2 regions of the Acidovorax carolinensis genome follow, and region 1 is predicted to be linked to the other one. Evidence: riboswitches for the same ligand, from Rfam matches in the RefSeq annotation. Region 1 holds a riboswitch; the other holds the start of a gene.
The links. A riboswitch is a leader RNA that binds a small molecule or an ion and turns the genes downstream of it on or off. The one in region 1 is predicted to bind glycine.
Positions count from the first base shown of each region.

Region 2: another riboswitch for glycine. It lies ahead of gcvT (glycine cleavage system aminomethyltransferase GcvT); the one in region 1 lies ahead of CBP34_RS17395 (D-amino acid dehydrogenase).

Region 1 is NZ_CP021361.1:3,700,353-3,707,456, forward strand. Features, by position in the region: gene CBP34_RS17385 (NAD(P)-binding domain-containing protein) at 1-60, shown strand, start outside; gene CBP34_RS17390 (peroxidase-related enzyme) at 57-1,169, shown strand; glycine riboswitch at 1,330-1,438, shown strand; gene CBP34_RS17395 (D-amino acid dehydrogenase) at 1,533-2,855, shown strand; partial or broken gene CBP34_RS17400 (FIST signal transduction protein) at 2,917-4,211, opposite strand; gene CBP34_RS17405 (PhaM family polyhydroxyalkanoate granule multifunctional regulatory protein) at 4,268-5,086, opposite strand; gene CBP34_RS17410 (copper chaperone PCu(A)C) at 5,155-5,658, opposite strand; gene CBP34_RS17415 (YcnI family copper-binding membrane protein) at 5,697-6,245, opposite strand; gene CBP34_RS17420 (TonB-dependent receptor) at 6,273-7,104, opposite strand, start outside.
Region 2 is NZ_CP021361.1:2,249,013-2,256,116, forward strand. Features, by position in the region: gene CBP34_RS10440 (ABC transporter ATP-binding protein) at 1-324, shown strand, start outside; gene CBP34_RS10445 (Lrp/AsnC family transcriptional regulator) at 413-871, opposite strand; gene CBP34_RS10450 (TRAP transporter substrate-binding protein) at 1,261-2,232, shown strand; gene CBP34_RS10455 (TRAP transporter small permease) at 2,332-2,826, shown strand; gene CBP34_RS10460 (TRAP transporter large permease) at 2,823-4,100, shown strand; glycine riboswitch at 4,107-4,214, shown strand; glycine riboswitch at 4,228-4,349, shown strand; gene gcvT (glycine cleavage system aminomethyltransferase GcvT) at 4,394-5,530, shown strand; gene gcvH (glycine cleavage system protein GcvH) at 5,601-5,975, shown strand; gene gcvP (aminomethyl-transferring glycine dehydrogenase) at 6,112-7,104, shown strand, end outside.

The sequences.
Region 1 (7,104 bases):
GGCACCGGGCCCCACACCACCACCCCGGGTGCTGCAACCCACCCACAAGAAAACACATGACCACCGACACCATCGCCACCCTCATCCCGGCAACGGCGCATGTGCAGGCCGCGCGTGTGCAGCGCGCCAAGGCCATCACCGCCACACAGATTTGCGAAGACCTGCTGCTGACGCCCGCATTGCCGGACACCGGCCTGACTCTGGCCGAGCGCGTGGGCGTGGCGCAGGCCGTGGCGCGGGTCAGCGGCCTGCCCGCGCTGGCAGCGCACTACGCCGCCCGCGCGCAGCACCCTGCGGCACCCGCCGAGACTGCGCGCTGGCAAGCCATCGCGCACTTCACGCAGCTTCTGGCCACCAACCCCGCAGCGGCCGACCGCCAGGCCTTGCAGGCGCTGCAGCAGGCGGGCCTGCCCACGGGCGATGTGGTGCTGCTGGCGCAGCTGATCGGCTTTGCGGCCTACCAGGCCCGCGTGCTGGCCGGTGTGGGTGCGCTGGCGGCGCTGGGCGCAGCAGGCGGCGCACCCGCGCAAGCGGCCTCGCCTGCAGCGCCCGAGGCACCCTTCGTTCACCCGGCCAACCTGCCCGCCCCCGGCGAGCCGCTGCGCCTGAACGGCTACACCAGCGAAACCCTGGGCTGGAGCGCCTGGTTGCCCGTGCTGGACCCGGCCACCGCCACGCCCGAACAAAACGCCGTGCTGGACGCCAGCCACCCCAAGGCCCGCAGTTCGGACTTCTACCTGCTGCTGGCGCACCAGCCGCGCGTACTGGCCGAGCGCTCCGAGGCCTTCAACGCCATCATGTACGCGCCCGGCGGCCTGCCGCGGGCCGAGCGCGAGATCGCCACCACCGTGGTCTCGCGCATCAACGGCTGTGTGTACTGCGCGTCCGTCCACGCCCAGCGCTTTGAGCAACTGGCCAAGCGCAACGATGTGATTGCGCAGATCTTCACCGACCCCGACACCGCCGGCACCAACGCGCGCGAGCGCGCCATTGCGCACGCCAGCGCCGTCCTCACGCGCGCGCCCGGCGCCGTGGGAGCAGCGGATCTGGCGCCGCTGCGTGCAGCCGGCCTGTCCGACCTGGAGATCCTCGACACCGTGCACGCGGCGGCGCTTTTTGCCTGGGCCAACCGGCTGATGCTGAACCTCGGCGAAGCCGTGCATCCGTAACCCGGGTTCCATTAGCAGGGATCACCATCCATAAGCGCACCGCGGGCGCGGCAGCGGCGCGAGAATGACTCCCGCAGGAGAGCACGGCGGCCCGCAAGGGCGCCGCTGCACCGAAGGCGCAAACTCCCATACACGCTCAGGTCCCGTACTGCACCATTCATCAAAGCCGTCTGGAGAGCCGCCACCACCGTGGCGCACCGAAGGAGCAAACCGCGCGCCAGTTGGGCGGCGCGGTGAATCTCTCAGGTACCAAGGACAGGGGGAGCGGCAGCTTGGCGGACGCGCGCCATTCGATTGCTATTTAAAAAATAGCTATCAACGCACGTTCATTAAGCGCCAGAGCCCAGAAAGGCTTTAGAAATCATGCGCGTGATCGTTTTGGGCGCCGGCTTGCTCGGCGTGACTTCGGCTTATTTCCTGCAACAGCTTGGCCATGAGGTCACCGTCATCGACCGCCAGGGCGCGCCCGGCGCCGAAACCAGCTTTGCCAACGGCGGGCAGATTTCGGTGAGCCACGCCGAGCCCTGGGCCAACCCCAGCGCGCCGCTGAAGGTGCTGCAGTGGCTGGGCCAGGAAGATGCGCCACTGCTGTTTCGCATCCGCGCCGACATGCGCCAGTGGCTGTGGGGTCTGTCGTTCCTGCGCAACTGCACCCCGGCGCGCACGCGCCACAACATCGAGCAGATCGTGCGCCTGGGCACCTACAGCCGCGACACGTTGCAGCAGCTGCGCGCGGCCACCGGCATTGCATACGACCAGCGCACGCAGGGCATCCTGCACTTCTATACCAACGCCAAGGAGTTCGACGGCGCCCTGACCCCCGCGGAGCAGATGCGCGCGCTGGGCTGCGAGCGCCAGGTGATCAGCGCCGACGAAGCCGTGCGCATCGAGCCCGCCCTCGCCCACATCCGCCCGCAGCTGGCCGGCGCTACCTTTACGGCCGAAGACGAATCGGGTGATGCCAACCAGTTCACCCGCGAGCTGGCCAAGCTCTGCGAGGCAGCCGGCGTACAGTTCCGCATGGGGCACCACATCACGGCGCTGCGCGAGGTGGGTGATGCCATCGACCATGTAGAGGTGACCAACGCCGAGGGCCGCTTCGAGCGCGTGCGTGGCGATGCCTTCGTGCTGGCCATGGGCTCGTTCAGCCCGCTGCTGGCGCAGCCGCTGGGCATTCGCCTGCCCATCTATCCGGCCAAGGGCTATTCGGTGACCATGCCGGTCAAGGACGCCCGCATGGCGCACCAGGTGAGCCTGACGGACGACGAGTTCAAGCTCGTGTTCTCGCGCTACACCAGCGAGCGTGGCGGGGACCGTTTGCGCATCGCCGGTACGGCCGAACTCAACGGCTACGACCGCAACCTCAACCAGGTGCGCTGCGACGCCATCGTGCGCCGCGTGGAGCAGCTCTTCCCCGGCGCGGGCGACGCGAGCCAGGCCCAGTTCTGGACCGGCCTGCGCCCGGCCACGCCCAGCAACGTGCCGCTGATCGGCAAAACCAAAGTGGGCAACCTGTTCCTCAACACCGGCCACGGCACGCTGGGCTGGACACACGCCTGCGGCTCGGGTAAATCGATTGCGCGCATCGTGAGCGGCCTGGCGCCCGAGCTGGACTTTGCGTTCACCGGCATGCCGCGCCACACGCCATCCGGATTGCTGCCCGTCGCCAGCACGCACAAGGCCTGAACAGCAGGGCCCAGGCGGGCGCCGCCGCGCGGCCCGCCCCACGCCGCGCGGCCGCCTGCGTTCAGATGAACACCGTCAGCACGCCGGTATAGCCGTACAGGTGGTGGTGCGCGATTTCGCCGCCCGCGAAAAATCCCACCAAAGGCACATCACCCAGCGCATGCCGCACGATTTGCAGCTCGGCACTCGGCCCGCCAAAGTGCGGGCCGCCACGGCCGGAGCAGCTCACGTAGATGGCGCCCCGGATGGGCCGGGCCGGTGTGCTGCCGCCGGCAGCCCCACGCTACCAGGCGCCGGGCGCCGATCCCCCTGCGCTGCGCTGGCCAGCGGTGCCGGCTCCAGCGCTTCGGGCGACAGTTCTTCGCGGATTTCGGCGCAGATGCGCATCAGGTCGGCGCGGGCTGCAGCCACGTTGCGCTGGCAAAACGCCAGGTGCATGCCTGGCTCGACATGGTCGGCCAGCGCCACACCCCGGCGCGCGCCATCGAGACCCACGATATGGCGGACACGCGTGTCGGTACCAAAGTGGCCGGTGCGCTGCGCCCCCTGGGGCTGTTCGCCGGCATCCACCAGGCCCGCCAGCGTGGCCCGCACCTTGCGCAGCGCCGCCTGCGCATCGCCGTCCAGCGATACATCGAGCGTGGACAACAGCACGTCGAGCGCGGGTTCGCCATCGAGCTGCAGCACCACGTTCTCGTGCGCGGCGGTGACGGTGTGCAGGCGTCCCACCGGCTGGCATCCCTGCGTGACCCGTGACAGCAGCGCCACGCCGGGCCCAAATGCCACGCCCGACAGGCCACCGTCAAACACACCACCCGCCGCCCCGTGACCCGCGATGTTGCCATTGCCGCCCACGGCAAACTGCACGCTGGCACCGCGGCTGGCGCTGAGCCCGCCAAACAGGTAACCCGTGGTGGTGCGCGCGGCCATTTCCTCCAGTAGCTCCGCCAGTTCGGCGGTGTGGCCATCGGCGTGCACGAGTGCGGTGTAGGCCTCGAACCCACTGGCCGGGTTGCGCGGCAACGGTGCCACGCCCGAGAACACGCGGTACTGGTCGGCCGGGATGTCCAGCAGCATCAGCGACAGCGCGGGCTCGTCAAAATACTCGGCGTTGTTGGCCGATACGCCCACGCCCACGGTGCCGCTCCAGTCGGTCACTTCGGGCAGCTCGCCGCTCAGGTAGTCGAACAGCGCCTGCGCCTCGCCCGCGTAGTGGTCGGTGATGTAGAGCAGGCCCAGCGTGGGAGCGGACGCGTACTCGGGCAGCGCCATCTGGGCGCGCAACTGCGCCAGTACCAGAGCGGCGGCCATGCGCCATTGGGGGTGGGTGGCATGGCCGGTGGGAAATAGTTTCATGGTGTGATCTCACAGGCTGTGGCGGACGCAGGTTGCAGCACCGCCAGGCCAGACCCTCAGCCTGCTGGCTTGCGCGGTGCGCGGCGGACCGTGGCTTTCTTGGCGGCAGGCTTGGCCGCAGATTTGGTGGACGCCTTCTTGGCGGCAGGCTTTTTGGCAGCGGCTGTCTTGGCCGCGCCGGCGGCGGTGCGCTGAGCTCCCTGCACCGCCTGCATGCCCTTGGCGGCAAACTGGCTGGCCATGTCGGTAGCCGTCTTGATGGCCTCGGTGGCCATGGTCTTGGTGGTGTCGATGGCAGCGGTCTGCTTGGCGGCGTCTTTCAGCGCGTTGGCCGCGATCTGCTGGAACTGGCTGGTCAGCGCGCCCCACCATTGCATGGGGTCCACCACGCTGGCTTCGGGCGCCTTGGGGGCCTGGTCGCCGTCGGCCGCCGCGGGCTTGGCCGGTTCTGCGGGTTGCGGCGCAGCGGCAGCCGGCGCGGGGGTGGCTGGTGCGGTTGCCGCAGACCGGCCGGCAAAGCTTTCAGCCGCCTTGTCCAGGCTGCTCTTGACGGTGTCGGCCGCCTTGAGCTTGAAAGCGTTGGCCACGTCACCCATGCTGAAGTTCATGCCCTTGAGCGTGGCCAGCGTCATCTTCTGCACCTCCAGCGCCTGAACGGTGGCGGTCAGGGCGCGCGAGTTCTGCTCCAGCCAGAACTGCACGGCCTTGAGTTCGTCGATGCGCTTTTCCAGCTCTTCGACACTGAGGGTGGGCGCCACCCAGTTCGACAGGCTCGGCAACTGGGGAATGCTGCTGGAGGCCCCTTTGGCCAGGCTTTGCAGAAAGTCAAAGCCGGGGACGAATTTGCCGAAACCGAAGTTGGATGTGTCGCTCATGGCCGCTCCGCAAAAGGTGGATCACGCAGCTTACTCCAATGTCTTGCGTCCCGGGAAGCCCCCGGCGCTCAGTGTTTTTGCCCGTGCGCGGCGCCGTGGCCCATGTCTGCGGCCGCTGCGCCGGGCGCCTGCGTGCTCACCGGCAGTTGCAGCGGCAGCTGCGTTTCGGCGCCCTTGGCGTCCTGGAACACCAGGGTCAGGGGCACGCTAGAGCCCTTGGCCAGCGGCGCCTTCAGGTCCAGCAGCATGACGTGGTAGCCACCGGGCTTGAGCTCCACGGTCTTGCCGGCGGGCAGGTCAAGCCCCGGCACGGCGCGCATCTTCATGATGTCGCCTTCCATCTTCATCTCATGCACTTCGGCCACGCCTGCGGCGGGCGACTCGACGCGCACCAGGCGCGCGCCCTCCTTGGCCGTGAGGCGCATGAAGGCGCCCGTGGCCTTCTGGCCTTGCACGCTGGCGCGCGCCCAGGCGCCCTCCACCGCCACGGGGGCGGTGGCCTGGGCATGGGCCTGTCCGGCAAGCAGGGCAAGGGCGAAGAGTGCGGAACGGGTGATGCGGTGCAGTGTCATGGAGTTCTCCTGGGGTTAAAAAATGAACAAGTGAGGGATCAATGCGCGTGGCCGCCGGCCGCTGGCATCAGCTCCAGCACGGGTGCGGGAAATTTCAGGTCGTCCGGCTTGCGGCTGGCGCCAGGCAGCTCGGCCCAGTCCACCCGGCCTTGCTCGCAGACCTGCGCCACCGGCCAGTAGAGGACACCGGCCTGCGCGGGCAGGCGCGCCTGCAGCACAAATTCATCGTAAGGGGCGTTGGGCAGCGCATCGGCCGGGGTGTTGGCCGTCCAGCGGATGCGGCGCACTTCGTCGGTGATGCGCTTGCCGTGGTCGGTGCGCGGCGCGGCGAGCGCCTCGCGCTCGATGGCGATGGTCCACCCGGCCTTGGGCATGGGCTTGGCGCCCTGCACGCCGGACGGCAGGGTCACGGCGATCTCGCGCGTGGGCGACTCGCCACAGCCGTGGCCTACGCGGAACGTGGCCTTGTAGCCACTGCCCGCGTTGGCCACCTGGTACTCCAGCGTGACGTGGGCGTTTGCAGTATTAAACAGGCCGGTAGCGCTTGTCAATAAAGCGCAAACAGCTATTGTTTTGATAGTTTTCATGGCGATGTGGGGTGGTTGGTTGCCAGGTCAGGGGGCCCACTTCAGCTCGGCCATGTAGGTTCGCTGTGGGTAGGGGTGGAAATTCCAGAACTGGTAGTTGTTGAGGTTGTCGATGCCCACCGCCGCGCTGACCTGCTTGCTGATCTGGTAGCGCACGCGCACATCGGTGGTGAAGTAGCGGCTGGCGCCCTGGTAGGCAAAGCCATTGGGGTCGCTGTTGTCCAGCGTGCTGTACTGCTTGCCGCTGTAGCGCGCGCCCAGGGTGTAGGACCATGTGGCATCGGGCCGGTAGGTGGCCACGGCGCTGGCGCGCCACTCGGGGACGCGCGGCTGCCATCGGCCCACGCTGGCAGGGAACTTGTCGTTCGTCGTGATCCTGGAATGGGTCCAGGTCAGGCTGCTGCCCAGCTCCAGCCCGCGCACAAAGACGTTGGCGGCCAGGTAGGCCAGCTCGATGCCATGGGTGCGGATGGCGTCCACGTTCTGCACGTTGGTGACGTTGGGCGTGACGAGCACATTGGTCTGCGAATACAGCGCGTCCTTGGTGCGTTCGAAAAACGCAGTCAGGCGCAGCAGCCCATTGCCCATGTCCCGCTCGGCCGTCAGTTCGGTGGTCCAGCTCTTTTCGGGTTTCAGGTTCGGGTCGTTGTTGATGAGCGTGCCGCTGCCGCTGATGCCGCCCTGGTACAGCTCGGCCACGGTGGGCATGCGCACCGCGCGGCCGGTGGAGGCCTTGAGCACCCACAGTTCGCTGGCCTGGTAGGCCACGGCGGCCTTGGGCGAGAGGTAGGTTTCGTTGCGCTCGGGGTGGCTCAGCGTGGTGGTGGCGTTGCCGGTCTGGCCGTTGCTGGCGCTCCAG
Region 2 (7,104 bases), 1.5 Mb from region 1:
AGCCTGCTCATGGCGGCGCTGCAGCCGTCCCGCATCCTGCTGCTCGATGAACACACCGCCGCGCTCGACCCGCGCACGGCCGACTTCGTGCTGCGGCTGACCGAGCGCATCGTGGCCGAAAACAAGCTGACCACCATGATGGTCACGCACAGCATGCGCCAGGCGCTGGACGTGGGCGAACGCACCGTGATGCTGCACCAGGGCCAGGTGGTGCTGGATGTTTCCGGCGACGAGCGCAAGCGCCTGGATGTGCCCGACCTGCTGCACATGTTTGAAAAAGTGCGCGGCGAAAAGCTCTCGGACGACGCCCTGCTGCTGGGCTGATGCGGGCGCGGGCCGCGCCTTGTAAGTATTAATTTGATAGCTGCTTGCGCTTACTGGATAAGCGCAAGAGCCCAATTTGACTTAAGTTTCAATCCACAAACAGCGGCAGATCGGCCTTCTTCAGCGTGCGCAGCACAAAGCTGGAGCGGCTGTGGCGGATGCCCTTGATCTTGTAGAGCTTCTCGCGCAGCAGGCGCTCGTAGTCGCGCGTGTCTTTGACCACCACGCGCAACAGATAGTCGTAGTCGCCCGACACCAGATGCGCCTCGATCACCTCGGGAATGCTGGCCAGGGTTTCGCCAAATTTTTCGAGCGTATTGTCCGAGTGGCTGTCGAGCGTGACCATCACCAGCACCGTGTCCGCCAGATCAAGCGCGCGCGAATTGAGGCGCACGGTGTAGCCCTCGATCACGCCTGCCTCTTCCATCTTCTTGATGCGCCCCCAGCATGGCGAGGGGCTCAGGCCCACGGCCTGGCCAATCTCCTGCAGGCTGGCGCGGGCGTTGGCCTGCAAAACGGAGAGGATTTTTCTGTCGAGACGGTCCATGCGGCGCATTATTCCAAAAATACCACATTGGCAGAATATTTTTCTGCAAACAACCCAAAACGACGCCAATTCAGAAGATTAATCGGCCGCCCGCGCGGCATACTTTGCTGCATCAAGGCGCTCTTACCCGGGTGCACAAACTGACAAGGCCCCGGCGGGTTACCGCCCGCCCGGGGGGCTTGGCAAGCGTTCATCGCGCTCAGGGCGCCCTGCCTTTGGGCCTTGTCTCCTGCGGGACTCCCATGCGCCGCTGGTAAGCATGCTTACCAGCACAAACCCCGATGCCCGGCGCCATGTTGCAGCGCCATAATTTTTGCAGTGCGCGGCGCAGGACAGCGCCGCAACCTGCACCGCAGGCCGCACGCAACCATCCCCCTTCAGGAGACACCATGCAATTGACCAGACTCGTCGTCGGACTCGGCCTTGCCATCGGCTTCATGGCCAGCGCTGCCGCGCAGACCACCATGCGCATCAGCATCTCGACGGCGCAGAACTCGCACCAGGGCGTGGCCATCGACACCTTTGCCAAGGAAGTCGAAAAGCGCACGGGCGGCCGCTACAAGGTGCAAACCTTCTACAACGGCGCACTGGGTGGCGAGCGCGAGTCGATTGAAGCCGTGCAGCTGGGCACGCAGGAGCTGGCCTTCAGCTCCACCGGCCCCATCCCCAACTTCGTGCCCGAAACAAAAATCCTCGATGTGCCCTTCCTGTTCCGCGACAAGGCCCATGCGCGCGCCGTGCTTGACGGCCCCATCGGCCAGGAGATGCTGACCAAGTTCGACAGCAAGGGCTTCAAGGCCCTGGCCTGGGCCGAAAACGGCTTTCGCCACATGACCAACAGCAAGCGCGACGTGAAGGAGCCCGGCGACCTCAAGGGCCTGAAGATGCGCACGATGGAGAACCCCGTGCACATCGCGGCCTACAAGGGCTTTGGCATCATCACCACGCCCATGGCCTTCCCCGAGGTGTTCACCGCCCTGCAGCAAGGCACCGTGGACGGCCAGGAGAACCCGCTGCCCGTGGTCATCTCGGCCAAGTTCGACCAGGTGCAAAAGCACCTCACGCTCACGGGCCATGTGTACTCGCCGTGCATCTTCGTGATGAACAAGGCGGCTTTTGACAAGCTCAGCGCTGCCGACAAGCAGGCCTTCCTCGACGCCGCCAAGGAAGGCACCAAGGCCAACCGCGCGCGCGTGGACGAAGACGACGCCAAGGGCGTGGCCGACCTGCGCACCAAGGGCATGACCGTGATCGACACCGTGGACAAGGCCAAGTTCGTGGCCGCGTTGGCCCCCGTCAATGCCGAGTTTGAAAAGCAGTTCGGCAAGGCAGCGCTCGACAAGATCCGCAACGTGAAGTAATCCGCACAGCGCTTTCTTTTTGATAGCTATCAGCGCCCGTCGGCAAATCGCCAACGGGCGTTTTTATTCATACATTCTGTTGTCCGGCCCGTGCCGCCCATGAAAAACATCTTTCTTTCCTTTGAGCGCTGGTGCACCAGGTTGGCCATGCTCGGCGCCTGCGCCATGCTGGCCCTGGCCTCAGCGCTGGGTATGTTCCAGATCCTGATGCGCTTCGTGTTCGAGCAGCCCGCCGAGTGGACCGAGGTGCTGATCCGCTTCAGCCTGATCTGGATGGTGTTTCTGGCCATTCCAGCCGCGTTTCGCCAGGGGGCGATGGTGAGCGTGGACGTGCTCTACCGCTGGAGCCCGCCGCGCGTTCGCCGCGTGCTCGACTGGGTGGTATGCCTGGCCGCGCTGGCATTGATCGGCGTGATCATCTGGTGGGGCTGGGACTACGCGCAGCGCGGCGGCGTGCAGAGCATGGCCGGGCTGGAGTCGGTGTCGATGTTCTGGGCGTATCTCGCCATGCCCGTGGGCGGATTGTTCTGCGTGGTGGGAATCATCGGCAACCTGATCGATCCCCAGCGCATGGAACTGGAGACCGCGCAATGACGCCAGTAATGATCTCCACCATGGTGCTGTGCTTTGCACTCACCGTCTCCGTGGCCGTGTCGATCGGGCTGGCCTCCATCCTGGGCATCCAGGTGGCCAACGCCAACATGCTGATCGCGGTGAAAGAGATGTTCGCCTCGATCAACAAGTTTCCACTGGCCGCCATTCCGTTTTTCATCTTGGCGGGCAACCTGATGGAAACCGGCGGCATCTCGCGCCGGCTGGTCGAGTTTGCCAAGAGCATCGTCGGCGGCGTGCAGGGCGGCCTGCCCATGACCTGCGTGCTCACCTGCATGATCTTTGCGGCGGTGTCGGGCTCGTCGGTGGCCACCACTTTTGCCATTGGCGCCATTTTGATCCCTGCGCTCATCAAACATGGCTACCCCACCAGCTATGCCGCGGCGCTGCAGGCCACCAGTGCCGAGTTGGGCGTGATCATTCCGCCCTCCATTCCCATGATCCTGTACGGCGTGAGCGCCGAGGTGTCGATTGGTGAGCTGTTCATCGCCGGCTTTGGCCCGGGCCTCTTGATCAGTGGCGCGCTGATGCTGTTTGTCTGGGCCTACTGCAAATACAAGGGCTGGGGCAAGAACGATGGCGATGGCCGCATGCCCTTTGGCCGCGCCACGCTGCAGGCCGGCTGGGCATTGTTCATGCCTGTGATCATTCTGGGCGGCATCTACGGCGGCATCTTCACCCCCACCGAGGCCTCGGCCGTGGCCGTGTTCTACGCGCTGGTGGTGGGCGTGGTGATCTACCGCGAAATCAAGGTCAAGGACCTGTTCGCCATCCTGCGCAAGTCGGCCATCTCGTCGGCGGTAATCATGTTCATCATCGCCAACGCCGGGTTGTTTGCCTTCCTCATCACGCGCGCCGGCGTGCCGGATGCCATTGGCCGCTGGCTGGAGGCGGTGTTGCAATCCCCCACCCTGTTCCTGCTGGGTGTGAACGCGGCGCTGTTCATCATCGGCATGTTCATCGAGACCAGCGCGGCCATCATCGTGCTGGCGCCCATCCTGGCGCCCGTGGCAATGCACTTCGGCGTGGACCCGGTGCACTTCGGCCTGATCATGGTGGTGAACCTCGCACTGGGCATGATCACGCCGCCCTTTGGCGTGAACCTGTTTGCCGCCTGCACGGTGGCGCGCATATCGCTGGACCGCATCATCAAGCACCTGCTGCCGTTCGTGGGGGTGATCCTGGTGTGCCTGATGGTCATCACCTATGTGCCATGGATTTCGCTGGCGCTGCGCGATCTGGTGTACGCGAAGTAAGTACAATCGTGCCCGTCAGGAGAGAGTGCCCCGTCCCTTGCAAGAGAGGATGCGCGGCACCGCCGAAGGCGCAGGAACACCCGAACGCTCAGGCAAAAGGACTGGCAACCGCCCGCAGTGATGCGGGCGTTCCCTTGCTGGAGAGAGATGGCCCGCACCATGCGAAGGCCATCCACCGAAGGAGCAAACCGCGCAGCCAGCCAGGGTGTTGCGGTGAATCTCTCAGGTAAAGCGGACAGCAGGGCAAATCCCGTGGCACATGTGCCGCGACCCCCATTTGCCCTGGAGCTTTCATGTCCGCACCTGCCGCCGCCCCCCTGCTCAATACGCCCCTGAACGCCCTGCACATCGAGCTGGGCGCCCGCATGGTGCCGTTTGCCGGCTACTCCATGCCCGTGCAGTACCCCGCGGGCCTGATGGCCGAGCACCAGCACACGCGCCAGGCCGCCGGCCTGTTCGATGTGTCCCACATGGGCCAGCTCAAACTGGTCGGCCCCGATGCCGCTGCCGCGTTCGAGAGCCTGATGCCCGTGGACGTGATCGACCTGCCCGTGGGCAAGCAGCGCTACGGCCTGCTGCTCAACGACGCGGGCGGCATCATCGACGACCTGATGTTCTTTCGTGTTGCGCAAAACGAAATCTTCGTGATCGTCAACGGCGCCTGCAAGGTGGGCGACATCGCGCACATCCAGGCCCGCATCGGCCAGCGTTGCGAAGTCCTCCCCATGCCCGACCATGCCCTGCTGGCGCTGCAGGGCCCCCAGGCCGTCACCGCCCTGTCGCGCCTGGCGCCGGGCGTTGAAAAGCTGGTGTTCATGACCGGCGGCAACTACGCCATCGCGGGCTGCGACTGCTTTGTGACGCGCAGCGGCTACACCGGCGAGGATGGCTTTGAAATCTCCGTGCCCGCCGCGCAGGCCGACACGCTGGCGCGTGCGCTGCTGGCCCAGCCCGAAGTCAAGCCCATCGGCCTGGGCGCGCGCAACTCGCTGCGCCTGGAAGCCGGCCTGTGCCTGTATGGCAACGACATCGACACCACCACCTCCCCTGTGGAAGCGGCCATTGGCTGGGCCATGCAAAAGGTGCGCCGCACCGGTGGCGCCCGCGCAGGCGGTTTCCCGGGCGCCGACAAGGTGCTGGCGCAGCTCGACAACCCGGCCAGCCTGACGCGCAAGCGCGTGGGCCTGATCGCGCTGGAGCGCGTGCCCGTGCGCGAGCACACCGAGCTGCAAAGCCTGGATGGCCAGAAGATCGGCGAGGTCACCAGCGGCCTGCTGGGCCCCACCATCGACAAACCCGTGGCCATGGGCTATGTGCTGCCCGCCCATGCCGCCCTGGGCACGCGCGTCAACGCCATCGTGCGCGGCAAGGCCGTGCCCATGGAAGTGAGCGCCATGCCCTTTGTGCCCACGAACTACTACCGCGGCTAATTACCCCACGCCGCCGCCGCAGGGCCCGGCTACATTCCGGATTCCTTCCTTTTTTTCCAGGAGCTTTCCCATGACGATCAAATTTTCCAAAGACCACGAATGGATCAACGCCGCCGACGCCAATGCGGCCGTGGTCGGCATCACCGTGCACGCCCAGGACGCGCTGGGTGACGTGGTGTTTGTGGACCTGCCCGCCGTGGGCACCACGTTTGCCCAGGGCGACGTGGCCGGCGTGGTCGAGTCGGTCAAGGCCGCCGCCGACGTGTACATGCCGGTCTCCGGCGAAGTGGTCGAAGTCAACGAGGCCCTGCGCGCCGACCCCTCGCTGGCCAACTCCGACCCGCTCAACACCGGCTGGTTCTTCAAGGTCAAGCTCAGCGACGCGAGCCAGCTCGATGCGCTGCTGGACGAAGCCACCTACGCCGATTTCGCCAAGAACGCCTGACGCGAATTTGCCTTCAACCCGCTAACGTCGTGGGTCGCCTTGCCGTGCTACAGCACTGTCTGCGGCTTCCCGCCTGGTTATCCGATTGAATCCAAATCCGCATGGCGCCCTACCCTCCCGTTAGAGAACCTGCCCTATGTTGATGCCATCTGCCTTGCCGCTCGGCGAGCTTGAAAACGCCACCGAATTCCTGCCCCGCCACATCGGCATCGACGCAGCCGACGAAGCGCACATGCTGTCGGTGATTGGCGAGGCCTCGCGCCGCGCCCTCATCGACTCCATCGTGCCGCGCTCCATCGCGCGCAGCCGCGCCATGGACCTGCCGCTGCCGGTCACGGAAAGCGCGGCGCTGGCCGAGCTCAAGGCGATGGCATCGCAGAACAAGCTGCTCAAGAGCTTCATCGGACAGGGCTACTACGGCACCCACATCCCCGGCGTCATCCTGCGCAACATCCTGGAAAACCCCGCCTGGTACACGGCCTACACGCCCTACCAGGCCGAGATTTCGCAAGGCCGCATGGAGGCGCTGGTCAACTTCCAGACCATGGTGTGCGACCTCACGGCCATGCCGATCGCCAATGCGTCCATGCTGGACGAAGCCACCGCTGCCGCCGAGGCCATGACGCTGGCCAAGCGCTCGGTCAAGAGCAAAAGCAATGTGTTTGTGGTGGCCGGAGACGCCCACCCGCAAACCATCGAAGTGATCCAGACCCGTGCCAAGCCCCTGGGCATCGATGTAGTGTTGGCCAACTCTGCCGCCGAGTGGGATGCCGCGCTGAACGGCGACTATTTCGCCGTGCTGGCCCAATACCCCGCCACCAGTGGCCGCATCGACGACTTAGCTGCAGACGTTGCAAAAGTTCATGCAAAGCACGCCGCCTTCATCGCCGCCGCCGACCTGCTGGCCCTCACGCTGATCACCCCGCCCGGCGAATGGGGCGCCGACATTGTGGTGGGTACCACCCAGCGCCTGGGCATGCCCATGGGCGCGGGCGGCCCGCACGCCGCCTACATGGCCTGCCGCGACGAGTTCAAGCGCTCGCTGCCCGGCCGCCTGGTGGGCGTGAGCGTGGACGTGCATGGCAAGCCCGCCTACCGCCTGGCATTGCAGACGCGCGAGCAGCACATC